2 regions of the Enterobacter sp. genome follow, and region 1 is predicted to be linked to the other one. Evidence: predicted binding sites of a transcription regulator. Region 1 holds the regulator's gene; the other holds the start of a gene.
What was found. Region 1 encodes PurR, which represses purine synthesis genes. Its sites were predicted from a motif close to CANGCAAACGTTTGCNTG; they were not measured.
Positions count from the first base shown of each region.

Region 2: a site for PurR is predicted at 1,464-1,481, ahead of galS (HTH-type transcriptional regulator GalS). Genes of this name have one in related genera too.

Region 1 is NZ_CDRQYH010000023.1:18,333-25,574, forward strand. It holds gene punC (purine nucleoside transporter PunC) at 1-601, opposite strand, end outside; gene punR (DNA-binding transcriptional activator PunR) at 716-1,627, shown strand; gene purR (HTH-type transcriptional repressor PurR) at 1,645-2,670, opposite strand; gene cydH (cytochrome bd-I oxidase subunit CydH) at 2,968-3,057, shown strand; gene ACWYRJ_RS09505 (MFS transporter) at 3,221-4,387, shown strand; gene sodB (superoxide dismutase [Fe]) at 4,426-5,007, opposite strand; gene ACWYRJ_RS09515 (C40 family peptidase) at 5,130-5,903, opposite strand; gene grxD (monothiol glutaredoxin 4) at 6,242-6,589, shown strand; gene rnt (ribonuclease T) at 6,634-7,242, opposite strand, start outside.
Region 2 is NZ_CDRQYH010000063.1:457-7,698, forward strand. It holds gene folE (GTP cyclohydrolase I FolE) at 1-257, shown strand, start outside; gene yeiB (DUF418 domain-containing protein YeiB) at 277-1,434, shown strand; gene galS (HTH-type transcriptional regulator GalS) at 1,590-2,612, shown strand; gene mglB (galactose/glucose ABC transporter substrate-binding protein MglB) at 2,907-3,905, shown strand; gene mglA (galactose/methyl galactoside ABC transporter ATP-binding protein MglA) at 3,985-5,505, shown strand; gene mglC (galactose/methyl galactoside ABC transporter permease MglC) at 5,521-6,531, shown strand; gene ACWYRJ_RS16515 (glutamine synthetase family protein) at 6,582-7,242, opposite strand, start outside.

The sequences.
Region 1 (7,242 bases):
ACAGCGAGGTGAAGGTAATCGGCTTCGCGTCGGCATGCGCCTCTTTTTTATGCGCGGGCTTGAGGGCGAGAGCCGGCAGCATCAGTACCAGGGTAATGGCAAACAGCGTGGCGAAGATGGCCTGCCAGTCGAAATGCGCGAGGATCCAGCTGCCCAGCAGCGGAGCCAGGGCAGGGGAGAGGCCCACCAGCGGCATAATGGTGGCGAAAATACGATTTGTGCGGTTAGCCGGGTAGTAGTCGGTCACCAGCGCCTGCCAGGTCACGGCCGCGGCACAGACGCCTACAGCCTGAATAAAACGCAGCACCAGCAGCCAGGTGGCGTCGCGTACCCATAACATCCCCAGGCAGCCCACGGCAAAAATGGCCAGACCCAGCAGCAGTACCGGTTTACGACCAAAGCGATCCGAGAGCGGTCCCCAGAGCAGCTGTGCAAAAGCAAAACCGGCGAGGAACAAACTCAGGCTGGCACTGATGGCGGCAGCGGGGGTTTGCAAATCTTCCTGCATCGCGGCAAAAGCCGGCAGGTACATATCGGTGGCCAAAAAGCCCAGCACGCTTAAGCCGCCGAGCCAGACTAAAAAACCGTTCCTGGGTTGCATTATTTTATTCTCCTGAGGAGGCAGGTATACATTGGCGCTGAGTGTAGGGAGTGCAAAGCCGCTTGTGAAACGCTAATATTTGGCGGGTGCATTCAAATTTTTTGCAGGCAGAAAATGTGGTCAGATTATTCTCTTGAAGTGGTCGATGCTGTCGCGCGTAACGGCAGCTTCAGCGGTGCGGCGCAGGAGCTGCACCGCGTCCCTTCAGCCATCAGCTACACGGTGCGTCAACTGGAGGAGTGGCTGGCGGTTCCGCTGTTTGAGCGGCGGCATCGTGACGTGGAATTGACGCCCGCCGGGGCGTGGTTTTTGAAGGAAGGGCGTTCTGTTATCAAAAAAATGCAGATCACCCGCGAACAGTGCCAGCAGATCGCCAACGGCTGGCGGGGACATCTTTCCATCGCGGTGGATAACATCGTGAAGCCGGAACGCACCCGACAGATGATTGTCGATTTCTATCGTCATTTCTCTGACGTTGAGCTGCGGGTCTCGCAGGAGGTGTTCAACGGGGTGTGGGATGCGCTGGCGGACGGCAGGGCGGAGATGGCGATTGGCGCGACGCAGGCGATCCCGGTCGGGGGACGTTACGCCTTTCGCGACATGGGGATGCTGAGCTGGAAATGCGTGGTGGCCAGCGATCATCCTCTGGCAGCGATGGACGGGCCGCTTAGCGACGATACTCTGCGCAACTGGCCCTCGCTGGTGCTGGAGGATACGTCCCGTTCATTGCCCAAGCGTATCACCTGGCTTCTGGACAACCAGCGGCGGGTGGTGGCTCCGGACTGGGAATCGTCGGCGACGTGCCTCAGTGCCGGACTGTGCGTCGCGATGGTGCCCGTTCATTTTGCGCGTCCGCGCATCGATACCGGCGAATGGGTTGAACTGACGCTGGAAAATCCGTTCCCGGACGCGGCCTGCTGCCTGACCTGGCAACAAAATGATGTCTCGCCCGCCATGGCCTGGCTGCTGGATTATCTGGGGGACAGCGAAACGCTGAACCGGGAATGGTTACGGGAGCCAGCGTAGCTGGCCCCGTAAAGGGATTAACGACGGTAGTCGCGGAACGGACCGTCCGCTACGGAACGGCGTTCAATCAGGCGCGGGTGAACTTCAATGGACTGCGACTCTTCGCGCTTGTTGACGATCCTGTCGAGCAGCATATTGAAGGCCGTTTCGCCCAGCGAATCTTTCGGCTGGTGAATGGTGGTCAGCGCTGGGGTGAAGAAGCGCGCGTTACGCACGTTGTCATACCCGATCACGGAAATATCCTGCGGTACGCGCAGACCCAGTTCATCGGCGGCGCAGAGCGCGCCCATGGCCATGATGTCACCCCCGCAGAAAACGGCGGTCGGACGGTGCGGCTGGGAAACGATCTGCTGCATCGCGCGGTAGCCTGATTCCGGCTCAAAGTCGCCCTGCACGATCCAGTTTTCCGGCACGGTGATCAGCGCTTCTTCCATCGCTTTCATAAAACCGGCCAGACGGCCCGCGCCGGTGTTGCGCTCCAGCGGACCCGGGATCACGCCAATCTCGCGGTGACCGCGTTCGATCAGGTAACGTCCGGCCATGTAACCGCCTTCAAAGGCATTGTCGATAACGGAGTCGGTGAAATCCGCACGCGCTTCGCCCCAGTCCATAACGACCATGGGGATATGGCGATACTCTTCGAGCATCGACAGCACGGATTCCGGATACTCGGAACACATTACCAGCAGGCCGTCAACGCGCTTCTGCGCCATCATCGACAGGTAGGCGCGCTGTTTTTCAATGCTGTTCCACGCGTTGCCCAGAATCAGGGTATAGCCTTTCTGGAAGCAGTTTTTTTCAACCGCTTCAATGATCTCGGCAAAATAGGCCGCTTCACTACTGGTCGCCAGCAATCCAATGGACTTGGTGTGATTAACCTTGAGGCTACGCGCGACCGCACTTGGCGAATAGTGCAGCTCCTTGATCGCTGCCCAGACGGCGTTGCGCGTCTCTTCCGCCACAAAGCGGGTTTTGTTAATTACATGTGATACGGTTGTAGTGGAAACGTTTGCGCGTTTTGCTACGTCTTTAATTGTTGCCATTAAATGTCACTCCAGACCATATCCTAAGCTCCTGAAAAACTTGAAGGTAAACGTTTGCCTTCTCTCACCCTTATCACGCAATCTTGAATTGCGGCACGCCGGGAAAACGACACGGGACGTCAGGAGGGGGTCAATGGCCGGTACGCTAATAAATTTAGCGTGGAATTTTGTCCTATCTTGATGAAAAGGGGAAGAGGTAAAGTGGTTATCAGTATAAATCCAGGAAGATTTTTGACGTAATCTGTGCAAAAATGAGCAAGCTCACTTTTCGTGTGGGGATTAAAAGGAGAAAAATTGATGAGTACCGATCTTAAGTTTTCGCTGTTCACCACCGTTGTTGTGCTGGCTCTGATTGTTGCGGCCGGTCTGACGGCTGCGCTGCACTGATTTACGCGGAGGGAGAGCCTACTCCCTCCCGACTCCCCGGATTGTTACTTCTCTGGCAAAAATCTTTTGCCATTTTGTTAACTTCTCATTTTTTGTGATTGATGTCATGCTTTCCGCTTCTTTGTTCTGTGTCACCACATGACACGGCATCCGGAGTTGACGCATGAAAATCAATTTTCCCCTGCTGGCCCTGGCGATTGGCGCTTTTGGGATTGGCACCACTGAATTCTCCCCGATGGGGTTACTGCCCGTCATCGCCCGCGGCGTGGACGTCTCGATCCCTGCGGCAGGCATGTTGATCAGCGCCTACGCTATCGGCGTGATGGTGGGAGCGCCGCTGATGACGCTTCTGCTTTCTCATCGCGCGCGCCGCAATGCGCTGATTTTCCTGATGGCGATTTTCACCCTCGGCAACGTGCTTTCGGCCATTTCGCCGGACTACACCACGCTGATGCTGTCACGTATTCTGACAAGCCTCAACCACGGCGCGTTCTTTGGGCTGGGGTCGGTCGTGGCGGCAAGCGTGGTGCCAAAACACAAGCAGGCGAGCGCCGTGGCCACCATGTTTATGGGGCTGACCATCGCTAACATCGGCGGTGTTCCTGCGGCAACCTGGCTGGGAGAAGCGATCGGCTGGCGTATGTCTTTCCTGGCGACGGCCGGGCTGGGCGTGGTCGCGATGGTGGCATTGTTCTTCTCCCTGCCGAAAGGCAGCGCCGGAGAACGTCCGGAAGTGCGTAAGGAGCTGGCGGTGCTGATGCGCCCGCAGGTGCTTTCCGCGCTGCTTACCACCGTTCTCGGGGCAGGGGCGATGTTTACCCTCTATACCTATATTTCACCGGTACTGCATGACATTACCCACGCAACGCCTCTCTTTGTGACCGCGATGCTGGTGCTGATTGGCGTGGGCTTCTCGATCGGTAACTATCTCGGTGGGAAATTTGCCGACCGTTCCGTGAGCGGGACGCTGAAGGGCTTCTTAACTCTGCTGATTGTCATCATGATTGCCATTCCGTGGCTGGCGCGAAACGAGTTTGGCGCCGCGGTGGCGATGGTCGTCTGGGGTGCAGCAACGTTCGCCGTGGTGCCACCGCTGCAGATGCGCGTGATGCGTGTTGCGCATGAAGCGCCGGGCCTCTCATCCTCGGTCAATATCGGTGCCTTTAACCTGGGCAATGCGCTCGGTGCGGCGGCCGGTGGGGTCGTGATTTCAGGTGGTCTGGGATACAGCTTTGTGCCGGTGATGGGGGCAATCATTGCCGCGCTCGGCCTGCTGTTGGTGATGATGTCGGGGCGTAAACAGCCAGAAGCAGCCTGCGCTGCGGAATAAACCAAAAACGCAGAAGGGCGAACCCTTCTGCGTGTCTTTTACGCGGCGAAGTTCTTCGCCACAAAGTCCCAGTTAACCAATGCCCAGAAGTGTTCCAGGTAGTTCGGGCGCGCGTTACGGTAATCGATGTAGTAAGCGTGTTCCCATACGTCCACGGTCATCAGCGGCTTCGCGCTGGTGGTCAGCGGGGTGCCCGCGTTAGAAGTGGATACGATAGCCAGTTTGCCATCCGCCTCTTTAACCAGCCACGTCCAGCCTGAACCGAAGTTCTTGATGGCGGCATCGGTGAATTTCGCCTTGAAGTCCGCGAAGCTGCTAAATGCGGCGTTGATAGCGGTAGCCAGTTCACCGACAGGTTCACCGCCGGCATTCGGCGCCAGGCAGTGCCAGTAGAAGGTGTGGTTCCACACCTGAGCTGCGTTGTTGAATACGCCACCCTCAGAGCTGCGGACGATCTCTTCCAGCGTTTTGCCTTCAAAATCGGTGCCCTTGATCAGGTTGTTCAGGTTGGTGACGTAAGTCTGGTGATGTTTGCCGTAGTGATATTCCAGGGTTTCCGCAGAAATGTGCGGGGCCAGGGCGTCTTTTGCATACGGTAGTGCAGGTAATTCGAACGACATTGCTTCTCTCCTTATTGTATTTTGCGTTGCCAATAACCACACAGACAACAAGGACAGGATAGCAAATTGAAAGGGTATGCAAAAGAGGAACTTACCCTGCCACGGGTGTGGCAGGGCAGGGGTTAGCGAATGGTTTTCGGCGTCATCACGCGACGCGCGCCGACGTAGTGGCGTACCCAGTAGTCTTCACTGAGAGAGGTGATCTGAATATCCTGACCGCTACGTGGAGACTGGATGAATTTCCCGTTGCCGACATAGACGCCGACGTGGTCAGCCGTGCCGCGACCCTGGGTGCGGAAGAACACCAGATCGCCATTTTCCAGCTCACCGCGGTCAACCGGTGAGGCATCGCGGAGGTGGTACATCTCATTGGCGGTACGAGGAATGCGGAACTTGACCAGATCTTTATAGGCGTAATAGACGAGGCCGCTGCAGTCAAAACCGGTACGCGGCGAAGTCCCACCCCAGTGATAAGGTTTGCCAATCTGCCCCATCAGCTTATTCATTGCGGTTTTTTGCGCTTTCTGTACGCGCACTTTATGCACTTCAGCAATTTTCGTGATCTTCGTGCATTTCGCCTTATGGCCTTTACGCGTGATGCATTTTTCAGTAACGAGGTTAGAGGCGGTTTGCGAAGCTTTACTTTTGGCAGAGTGGGCAGTGCGGGAAGGTTTTGTTTTTGTTTTGCTGGAAGCGGTCTGTTTCGTCTGAGCCGGTGTTTTTTTCTTGTCGTTCTTAGCGGTGGTTTTTTTCTTACGTTCTGTGGCTTTCACCAGATGGTTTTTTTGTACAGCAGAATGCCGCGCCTGCTGAGAGGCGTTTGCCACTGGCGTGAAAGTGAGTGAAGTAAACAGTAAAGCACAGAGCGTGATCGAGATTTTATTTATCCGCGCCACTGGGCAGTCCCCTGATAAATGCAGGTCATCAATAATACCCGCGTGTGATTTACAAAGCCCGTCGATTCTAATCTATAAAAAGCCAGAAAGTTAATAGCATTTTTCAATCTACAATCGTGTTTCGTTAGCAAGTGCAAAAAAATTCATCGTTCTGTCGCACATTTGCCCGCTCCTTAAGCAAAACCATGAATGCCGCAGGGGTAAACACCATTTGCAATGCAACTTTTCGTGACTCGGGGTAGAATGTATAAACGTGACAAAAATGTTATTTTCCGATGCCAGTCTGAACCGCTACAATGTCAGACGAATGCCGTAACAGAAGTTAAAGGAAGCAAGACATGAGCACCACTATTGAAAAAATCCAGCGCCAGATCGCTGAAAACCCGATTCTGCTGTATATGAAAGGTTCTCCGAAGCTGCCAAGCTGCGGCTTCTCCGCACAAGCGGTTCAGGCGCTGTCAGCCTGTGGTGAGCGTTTTGCTTACGTTGATATCCTGCAGAATCCGGACATCCGCGCTGAGCTGCCTAAGTACGCTAACTGGCCGACTTTCCCACAGCTGTGGGTTGACGGCGAACTGGTTGGCGGCTGCGATATCCTGATTGAAATGTATCAGCGCGGCGAACTGCAGCAGCTGATCAAAGAGACGGCGGCGAAGTATAAAACGGAAGAGCCGGACGCAGAGTAATTTTCTGCGCAAATAAAAAAGCGACCAGATAAGGTCGCTTTTTTTTATTCTTCGCTGTCACCCATCGGCAGCGGCCAGCCGCCAAGACGCTTCCAGCGGTTGACGATCTCACAGAACAGCTCTGCGGTGCGCTCCGTATCGTATAGAGCGGAGTGCGCCTGCGTTCCGTCGAACGGAATGCCAGCCGTAATGCAGGCTTTAGATAACACCGTTTGTCCCAGCGCCAGGCCGCTCAATGCGGCGGTGTCGAAGGTGACAAAAGGGTGGAAGGGGTTGCGTTTGAGCGACGCGCGCTCCGCGGCAGCCATGGTAAAGCTGTGATCGAAGGTGGCGTTATGGGCCACCATAATGGCGCGGCTGCAGTTGCTCTCTTTCATGCCTTTACGCACCATTTTAAAAATGGCGTGCAGCGCATCATATTCACTGACGGCACCGCGCAGCGGGTTATGCGGATCGATACCGTTAAACGCCAGCGCTTCCGGCTGTAAGTTTGCCCCTTCGAAAGGTTCAACGTGGAAATGCAGCGTGGTGTCCGGTGTAAGCCAGCCCTGTTCATCCATCTTCAGCGTGATGGCGGCAATTTCGAGCAGCGCATCGGTTTTAGCGTTAAATCCGGCTGTTTCTACATCAATGACAACGGGATAAAAACCACG
Region 2 (7,242 bases), on a different contig from region 1:
TCAACCGCATCGTGCAGTTCTTTGCCCAGCGTCCGCAGGTGCAGGAGCGTCTGACGCAGCAGATCCTGACTGCGCTGCAAACGCTGCTGGGCACCAATAACGTGGCCGTCTCTATCGACGCGGTTCACTACTGCGTGAAGGCGCGCGGCGTGCGTGATGCGACCAGTGCAACGACCACCACCTCGCTGGGCGGCCTGTTTAAGTCAAGCCAGAATACCCGCCAGGAGTTCCTGCGCGCCGTACGTCATCACAACTAAGTCTTACAGGGCAGGGACCATGGAGCGAAACGTCACGCTCGATTTTGTTCGCGGCGTCGCCATTCTCGGTATCCTGCTGCTTAATATCGCCGCCTTCGGTTTGCCGAAGGCGGCTTATCTCAATCCTGCGTGGTATGGCGACATCACGCGCAGTGATGCCTGGACGTGGGCGATCCTCGATCTCTTTGCGCAGGTCAAATTCCTCACGCTCTTTGCCCTGCTGTTTGGCGCAGGCCTGCAGCTTCTCCTCAAACGCGGTACGCGCTGGATCCAGTCGCGCCTGACGCTGCTGGTTCTCCTCGGCTTTATCCACGGCCTGTTCTTCTGGGACGGCGATATTCTTCTCGCGTATGGGTTAGTCGGGCTCATCTGCTGGCGCCTCATTCGCGATGCGCACAGCGTAAAAAGCCTGTTTAACACCGGCGTGATGCTGTATGTGATGGGGCTTGGCGTCCTGCTATTGCTGGGGATGATCTCCGGCGAGGCGACAAACCGTTCATGGATCCCGGATGCCGCTAACCTGCAGTACGAACAGTTCTGGAAGCTGAAAGGTGGTACGGAAGCGATAAGCAACCGCGCGGATATGCTGGGGGACAACCTCCTTGCGCTGGGCGCGCAATACGGCTGGCAGCTGGCGGGCATGATGCTGATGGGCGCGTCATTGATGCGCACCGGGTGGCTGAAAGGAGAATTCAGCCTGCGTCACTATCGTCGTACCGGCGCCGGTCTGGTGCTGCTTGGCGTGCTGATTAACCTCCCGGCGGTGATTGTGCAGTGGCATATCCACTGGGATTACCGCTGGTGCGCGTTCCTGCTCCAGGTGCCGCGTGAACTGAGCGCGCCGTTCCAGACCATCGGCTACGCGGCGCTGATCTATGGCTTCTGGCCAACGCTTTCCCGCCTGTGGATTGTCAGCGCTATCGCCTGCGTGGGCCGAATGGCGTTGAGCAATTACCTCCTGCAAACGCTCATATGCACCACGCTTTTCTATCGTTTTGGCCTGTTTATGAAATTCGACCGCCTTACGCTGCTGGCGTTTGTTATTCCGGTCTGGGTGGTAAACCTGGCGTTTTCTGTTCTCTGGCTACGCTATTTCCGCCAGGGACCGCTGGAGTGGGTGTGGCGTCAGTTAACCGCATATGCTTCAGGGGTATCATTGAAAAACACATCCAGATAACGATCTGGATCACAATCATTAACAAAACGGATGTAAGCGTTTTCATGAGTGTGAGCTTCTTCACGTAGTCCCCTTTCTCTCGCTGCCAAAATAGCCACCTTGCTAAACACAGGGGGTGTCTGTGAGTTGCTGCAATCCTTTGAAGGATGGTGAATATGATCACCATTCGTGACGTCGCCCGTCAGGCGGGCGTTTCTGTGGCTACCGTCTCACGCGTGCTGAACAATAGCGCGCTGGTCAGCCCTGAAACCCGAGAAACCGTAATGAAAGCCGTGACCCAGCTCGGGTACCGGCCAAATGCCAATGCCCAGGCGCTTGCGACGCAGGTCAGCGACACCATCGGCGTGGTGGTGATGGATGTCTCGGATGCCTTTTTCGGCGCGCTGGTGAAAGCGGTCGACATGGTGGCACAGCAGCATCAGAAATATGTCCTGATCGGTAATAGCTATCATGAAGCGGAAAAAGAGCGTCATGCCATTGAAGTGCTGATCCGCCAGCGCTGTAACGCCCTGATTGTCCATTCAAAAGCCTTGAGCGATGAAGAGCTAACCGGATTGATGGAGCAGATCCCGGGCATGGTGCTGATCAACCGCATTGTCCCCGGCTATGCTCACCGCTGCGTCGGGCTCGATAACGTCAGCGGCGCCATGATGGCCACGAAAATGCTCATCAACAACGGGCATCAGCGGATCGGTTATCTGGCCTCCAGCCATCAGATTGAAGATGACGAACTGCGGCACGAAGGCTGGCAAAATGCCCTGAAAGAGCACGGCATTACGCCATCCGAAAGCTGGGTGGGGACCGGCACGCCGGACATGCAGGGCGGTGAAGCGGCGATGGTGGAGCTGCTGGGCCGCAATCTGCAGCTGTCTGCGGTGTTTGCCTATAACGACAGCATGGCGGCTGGCGCCCTGACGGCACTGAAGGATAACGGCATTGCGGTGCCACAGCATTTATCACTCATTGGTTTTGATGATATCCCGATTGCCCGTTACACCGACCCGCAGCTGACAACGGTGCGCTACCCCATTGCCTCTATGGCGAAACTGGCGACTGAGCTGGCGTTACAGGGAGCGGCAGGGCTGCTGGATCCGGGCGCAACGCACTGTTTCATGCCGACTTTAGTACGTCGCCACTCCGTCGCTGCTCGGCAAATTGTGGTTCCGATCACTAACTGATTAGATCAGGTGATGTAACCGTTTTCAATCTGTGAGTAAATTCACAGTATCTTAACAAGGCGCTGACTATGATGTCAGCGTTTTAGGGGCTGAAACGCTATGTAACAGTGATTATTCACTTTCACTATAGCCAATGTGCCGCAAACAACGAATAAAACGCATTTCTGGAGCGTTACCGAACACGGAAGAGAGAAATTTTATAAGTGAACTTCGGCTGTCAGTAACGTTTTATTAACACCTGCCCGCCGATCGTTATTCACAAGAACTACCCTGCATAAAAAAACCGGAGATACCATGAATAAGAAGGTGTTGACCCTGTCTGCTGTAATGGCAAGCATGCTTTTTGGTGCAGCAGCGCACGCTGCGGATACCCGTATTGGTGTGACCATCTATAAATACGACGACAACTTCATGTCTGTTGTGCGTAAAGCGATTGAGAAAGATGCGAAAGCAGCGCCAGACGTTCAGCTTCTGATGAACGACTCCCAGAATGACCAGTCCAAACAGAACGACCAGATCGACGTTCTGCTGGCGAAAGGCGTGAAAGCCCTAGCCATCAACCTGGTTGACCCGGCTGCAGCAGGCACGGTCATTGAAAAAGCGCGCGGTCAGAACGTGCCGATCGTCTTCTTCAACAAAGAACCTTCCCGTAAGGCGCTGGATAGCTACGACAAAGCGTATTACGTCGGTACTGACTCCAAAGAGTCCGGTATTATTCAGGGCGATTTGATCGCGAAACACTGGGCGGCGAACCCGAACTGGGACCTGAATAAAGACGGTCAGATTCAGTTCGTGCTGCTGAAAGGCGAGCCAGGCCACCCGGATGCTGAAGCGCGTACTACCTACGTTATCAAAGAGCTGAACGACAAAGGCCTGAAAACCCAGCAGCTGGCGTTAGATACCGCGATGTGGGATACCGCTCAGGCGAAAGATAAGATGGACGCGTGGCTTTCCGGCCCTAATGCCAACAAAATCGAAGTCGTTATCGCCAACAACGATGCGATGGCAATGGGTGCGGTAGAAGCGCTGAAAGCACACAACAAATCCTCAATCCCGGTATTCGGCGTGGATGCACTGCCAGAAGCGCTGGCGCTGGTTAAATCCGGTGCGATGGCCGGTACCGTGCTGAACGATGCCAACAACCAGGCGAAAGCCACCTTCGATCTGGCGAAAAACCTCGCCGATGGCAAAGGCGCGGCAGATGGCACCAACTGGAAAATTGACAACAAAATTGTTCGCGTACCTTACGTGGGCGTAGACCAGTCCAACCTGGCTGAGTTTATCGGTAAATAAGTTAGCGGTACTGTCTCCACTGGGCGCAATTCGTTGCGCCCTTTTATAACGCGATATGCGAGGCCAACAAGGTATAATTATGGTCAGCACAACAACTCAGTCATCCGGTGAATACCTGTTGGAAATGAGCGGTATCAACAAGTCATTTCCCGGTGTTAAGGCACTCGATAATGTTAATTTAAAAGTTCGTCCTCACTCTATTCATGCCTTAATGGGGGAGAACGGTGCGGGTAAATCAACATTATTAAAATGTCTTTTTGGGATCTATCAAAAAGATTCTGGCAGCATTCTTTTTCAGGGGAAAGAGATCGATTTCCATTCAGCGAAAGAAGCACTGGAAAACGGTATCTCGATGGTTCACCAGGAATTAAACCTGGTGCTGCAGCGTTCAGTTATGGATAACATGTGGTTGGGACGTTATCCAACCAAAGGTGTCTTTGTCGATCAGGACAAAATGTATCGCGACACCAAGGCGATTTTCGACGAGCTGGATATTGATATCGATCCGCGTGCCCGCGTGGGAACATTATCCGTCTCCCAGATGCAGATGATCGAAATCGCCAAAGCGTTCTCCTATGATGCGAAAATCGTTATCATGGATGAACCGACATCGTCATTAACGGAAAAAGAGGTTAACCACCTTTTTACCATTATTCGTAAGCTAAAAGATCGCGGCTGCGGCATTGTGTACATCTCCCACAAAATGGAAGAGATCTTCCAGCTGTGCGATGAGATCACCATCCTGCGCGACGGTCAGTGGATTGCCACGCAGCCGCTGGAAGGGCTGGACATGGACAAGATCATCGCCATGATGGTCGGCCGTTCCCTGAACCAGCGCTTCCCTGACAAAGAAAACAAGCCGGGTGAAGTGATTCTGGAAGTGCGCAACCTGACCTCGTTACGTCAGCCGTCTATACGCGATGTCTCCTTCGACCTGCATAAAGGTGAAATCCTGGGGATTGCCGGCCTGGTCGGGGCAAAACGTACCGATATCGTGGAAACCCTGTTCGGTATCCGTGAGAAAGCCGAAGGCACTATTACGCTGCACGGTAAGAAAATTAACAACCACAACGCCAACGAAGCTATTAATAATGGTTTCGCGCTGGTGACGGAAGAGCGTCGTTCGACCGGTATTTATGCTTATCTGGATATTAACTTTAACTCGTTAATTTCTAACATTCGCAATTACAAAAACAAAGTCGGGCTGCTGGATAACTCCCGCATGAAAAGCGATACCCAATGGGTGATTGACTCCATGCGCGTGAAAACGCCAGGCCATCGCACCCAAATTGGTTCGCTGTCAGGCGGTAACCAGCAGAAAGTGATTATCGGCCGTTGGTTATTAACCCAGCCAGAAATTCTGATGCTGGATGAACCTACCCGCGGTATTGACGTCGGCGCGAAGTTTGAAATTTATCAGCTGATTGCCGAGCTGGCGAAAAAGAATAAAGGGATCATTATTATTTCTTCCGAAATGCCGGAATTGTTAGGGATCACGGATCGTATTCTGGTTATGAGCAATGGTCTCGTCGCCGGTATTGTTGACACCAAAACGACAACGCAAAACGAAATTTTGCGTCTTGCGTCTTTGCACCTTTAAGATCAGGGGCTCCTCATGAGTGCGTTAAATAAAAAAAGTTTTCTCACTTACCTGAAAGAAGGCGGTATTTACGTTGTTCTTTTAGTCTTGCTGGCAATCATCATTTTCCAGGACCCTACGTTCTTAAGCCTGCTGAACCTGAGTAACATTCTGACCCAGTCCTCCGTGCGTATTATCATTGCGCTGGGCGTGGCGGGCCTGATCGTGACCCAGGGGACGGACCTTTCTGCCGGTCGCCAGGTGGGTCTGGCGGCGGTTATCGCGGCAACCCTGCTGCAGTCGATGGAAAACGCTAACAAGGTCTTCCCGGAAATGGCCACCATGCCGATTTTCGTGGTGATCCTGATTGTCTGCGCCATCGGTGCGGTGATTGGTCTGATCAACGGAATTATCATCGCCTACCTGAACGTGACGCCGTTTATCACCACCCTGGGTACGATGATCATCGTTTACGGTATCAACTCCCTGTACTACGACTTCGTCGGTGCTTCGCCAATCTCGGGCTTTGACAGCGGCTTCTCGACCTTTACGCAAGGGTTTATTGCGCTTGGCAGCTTCCGCCTGTCGTACATCACCTTCTATGCGCTGATTGCGGTGGCCTTCGTCTGGATCCTGTGGAACAAAACGCGCTTCGGCAAAAACATCTTCGCCATCGGCGGTAACCCGGAAGCGGCGAAAGTCTCCGGCGTTAACGTAGCCCTGAACCTGCTCATCATCTATGCCCTGTCCGGCGTGTTCTACGCCTTCGGCGGGATGCTGGAAGCGGGCCGTATCGGCTCTGCTACCAACAACCTCGGCTTCATGTATGAGCTGGATGCGATCGCAGCCTGCGTGGTGGGCGGCGTCTCCTTCAGCGGCGGTGTGGGTACGGTACTGGGCGTGGTGACCGGTGTGATCATTTTCACCGTCATCAACTACGGGTTGACCTATATCGGCGTGAACCCGTACTGGCAGTACATCATCAAGGGCGCCATCATTATCTTCGCGGTTGCGCTGGATTCACTGAAGTACGCCCGTAAGAAGTAATCGTCTCTCTCCATACCCGGCCCGCTCACCGAGCGGGCTTTTTTTATGCTCTATGCCAGATGGGACTCCTCTCGGGTCACAATGCGCTCAAACCAGTCGAGTTCAGAGAGCTTGCAGGCGACCCACTGTTCGGAAAAGGCATCGCCCAGGCTGTCGGTGAGATACTGACAGCGGGCAAAGGCCTCAATCGCCTCCTGCTGGAACAGCGGCAGTTCCGGTTGGTCGTGCTGCGGTTCAGGGAGATCCCCCTCGTCGATATGTTCCAGCCCGTACAGCATGCCGGTCAGGATAGTGGCCGCCACCAGATACGGATTCGCATCGGCCCCGGCCAGCCGGTACTCGATACGACGGTTACTCTCATCCGAGCAGGGAATACGCAGGGCGGCGGAGCGGGTGTTATAGCCCCAGGAGTTAAAGACGGGTTCCGTCAGGCTTTTACGCAGGCGACGAAACGCGTTGACGCCTGGCGCAAGAATGGCGACGGATGCGGGCATCAGCGCCAGCTGGCCCGCGACGCACAAACGTATCATGCTGTTAAGCGCGTTCACCGGGGAAGCAAAGACGTTTTCGCCGTGACGATTGTTCAGGCTGAAATGGAAGTGCAAACCGCTGCCGGCCAGCTGGCTGAAAGGCTTAGCCATAAAGTTGGCCTGCAGACCGTGCTTTTCAGCAACGTAACGGGTCAGGCGACGAAGCGCCAGCACGTTATCG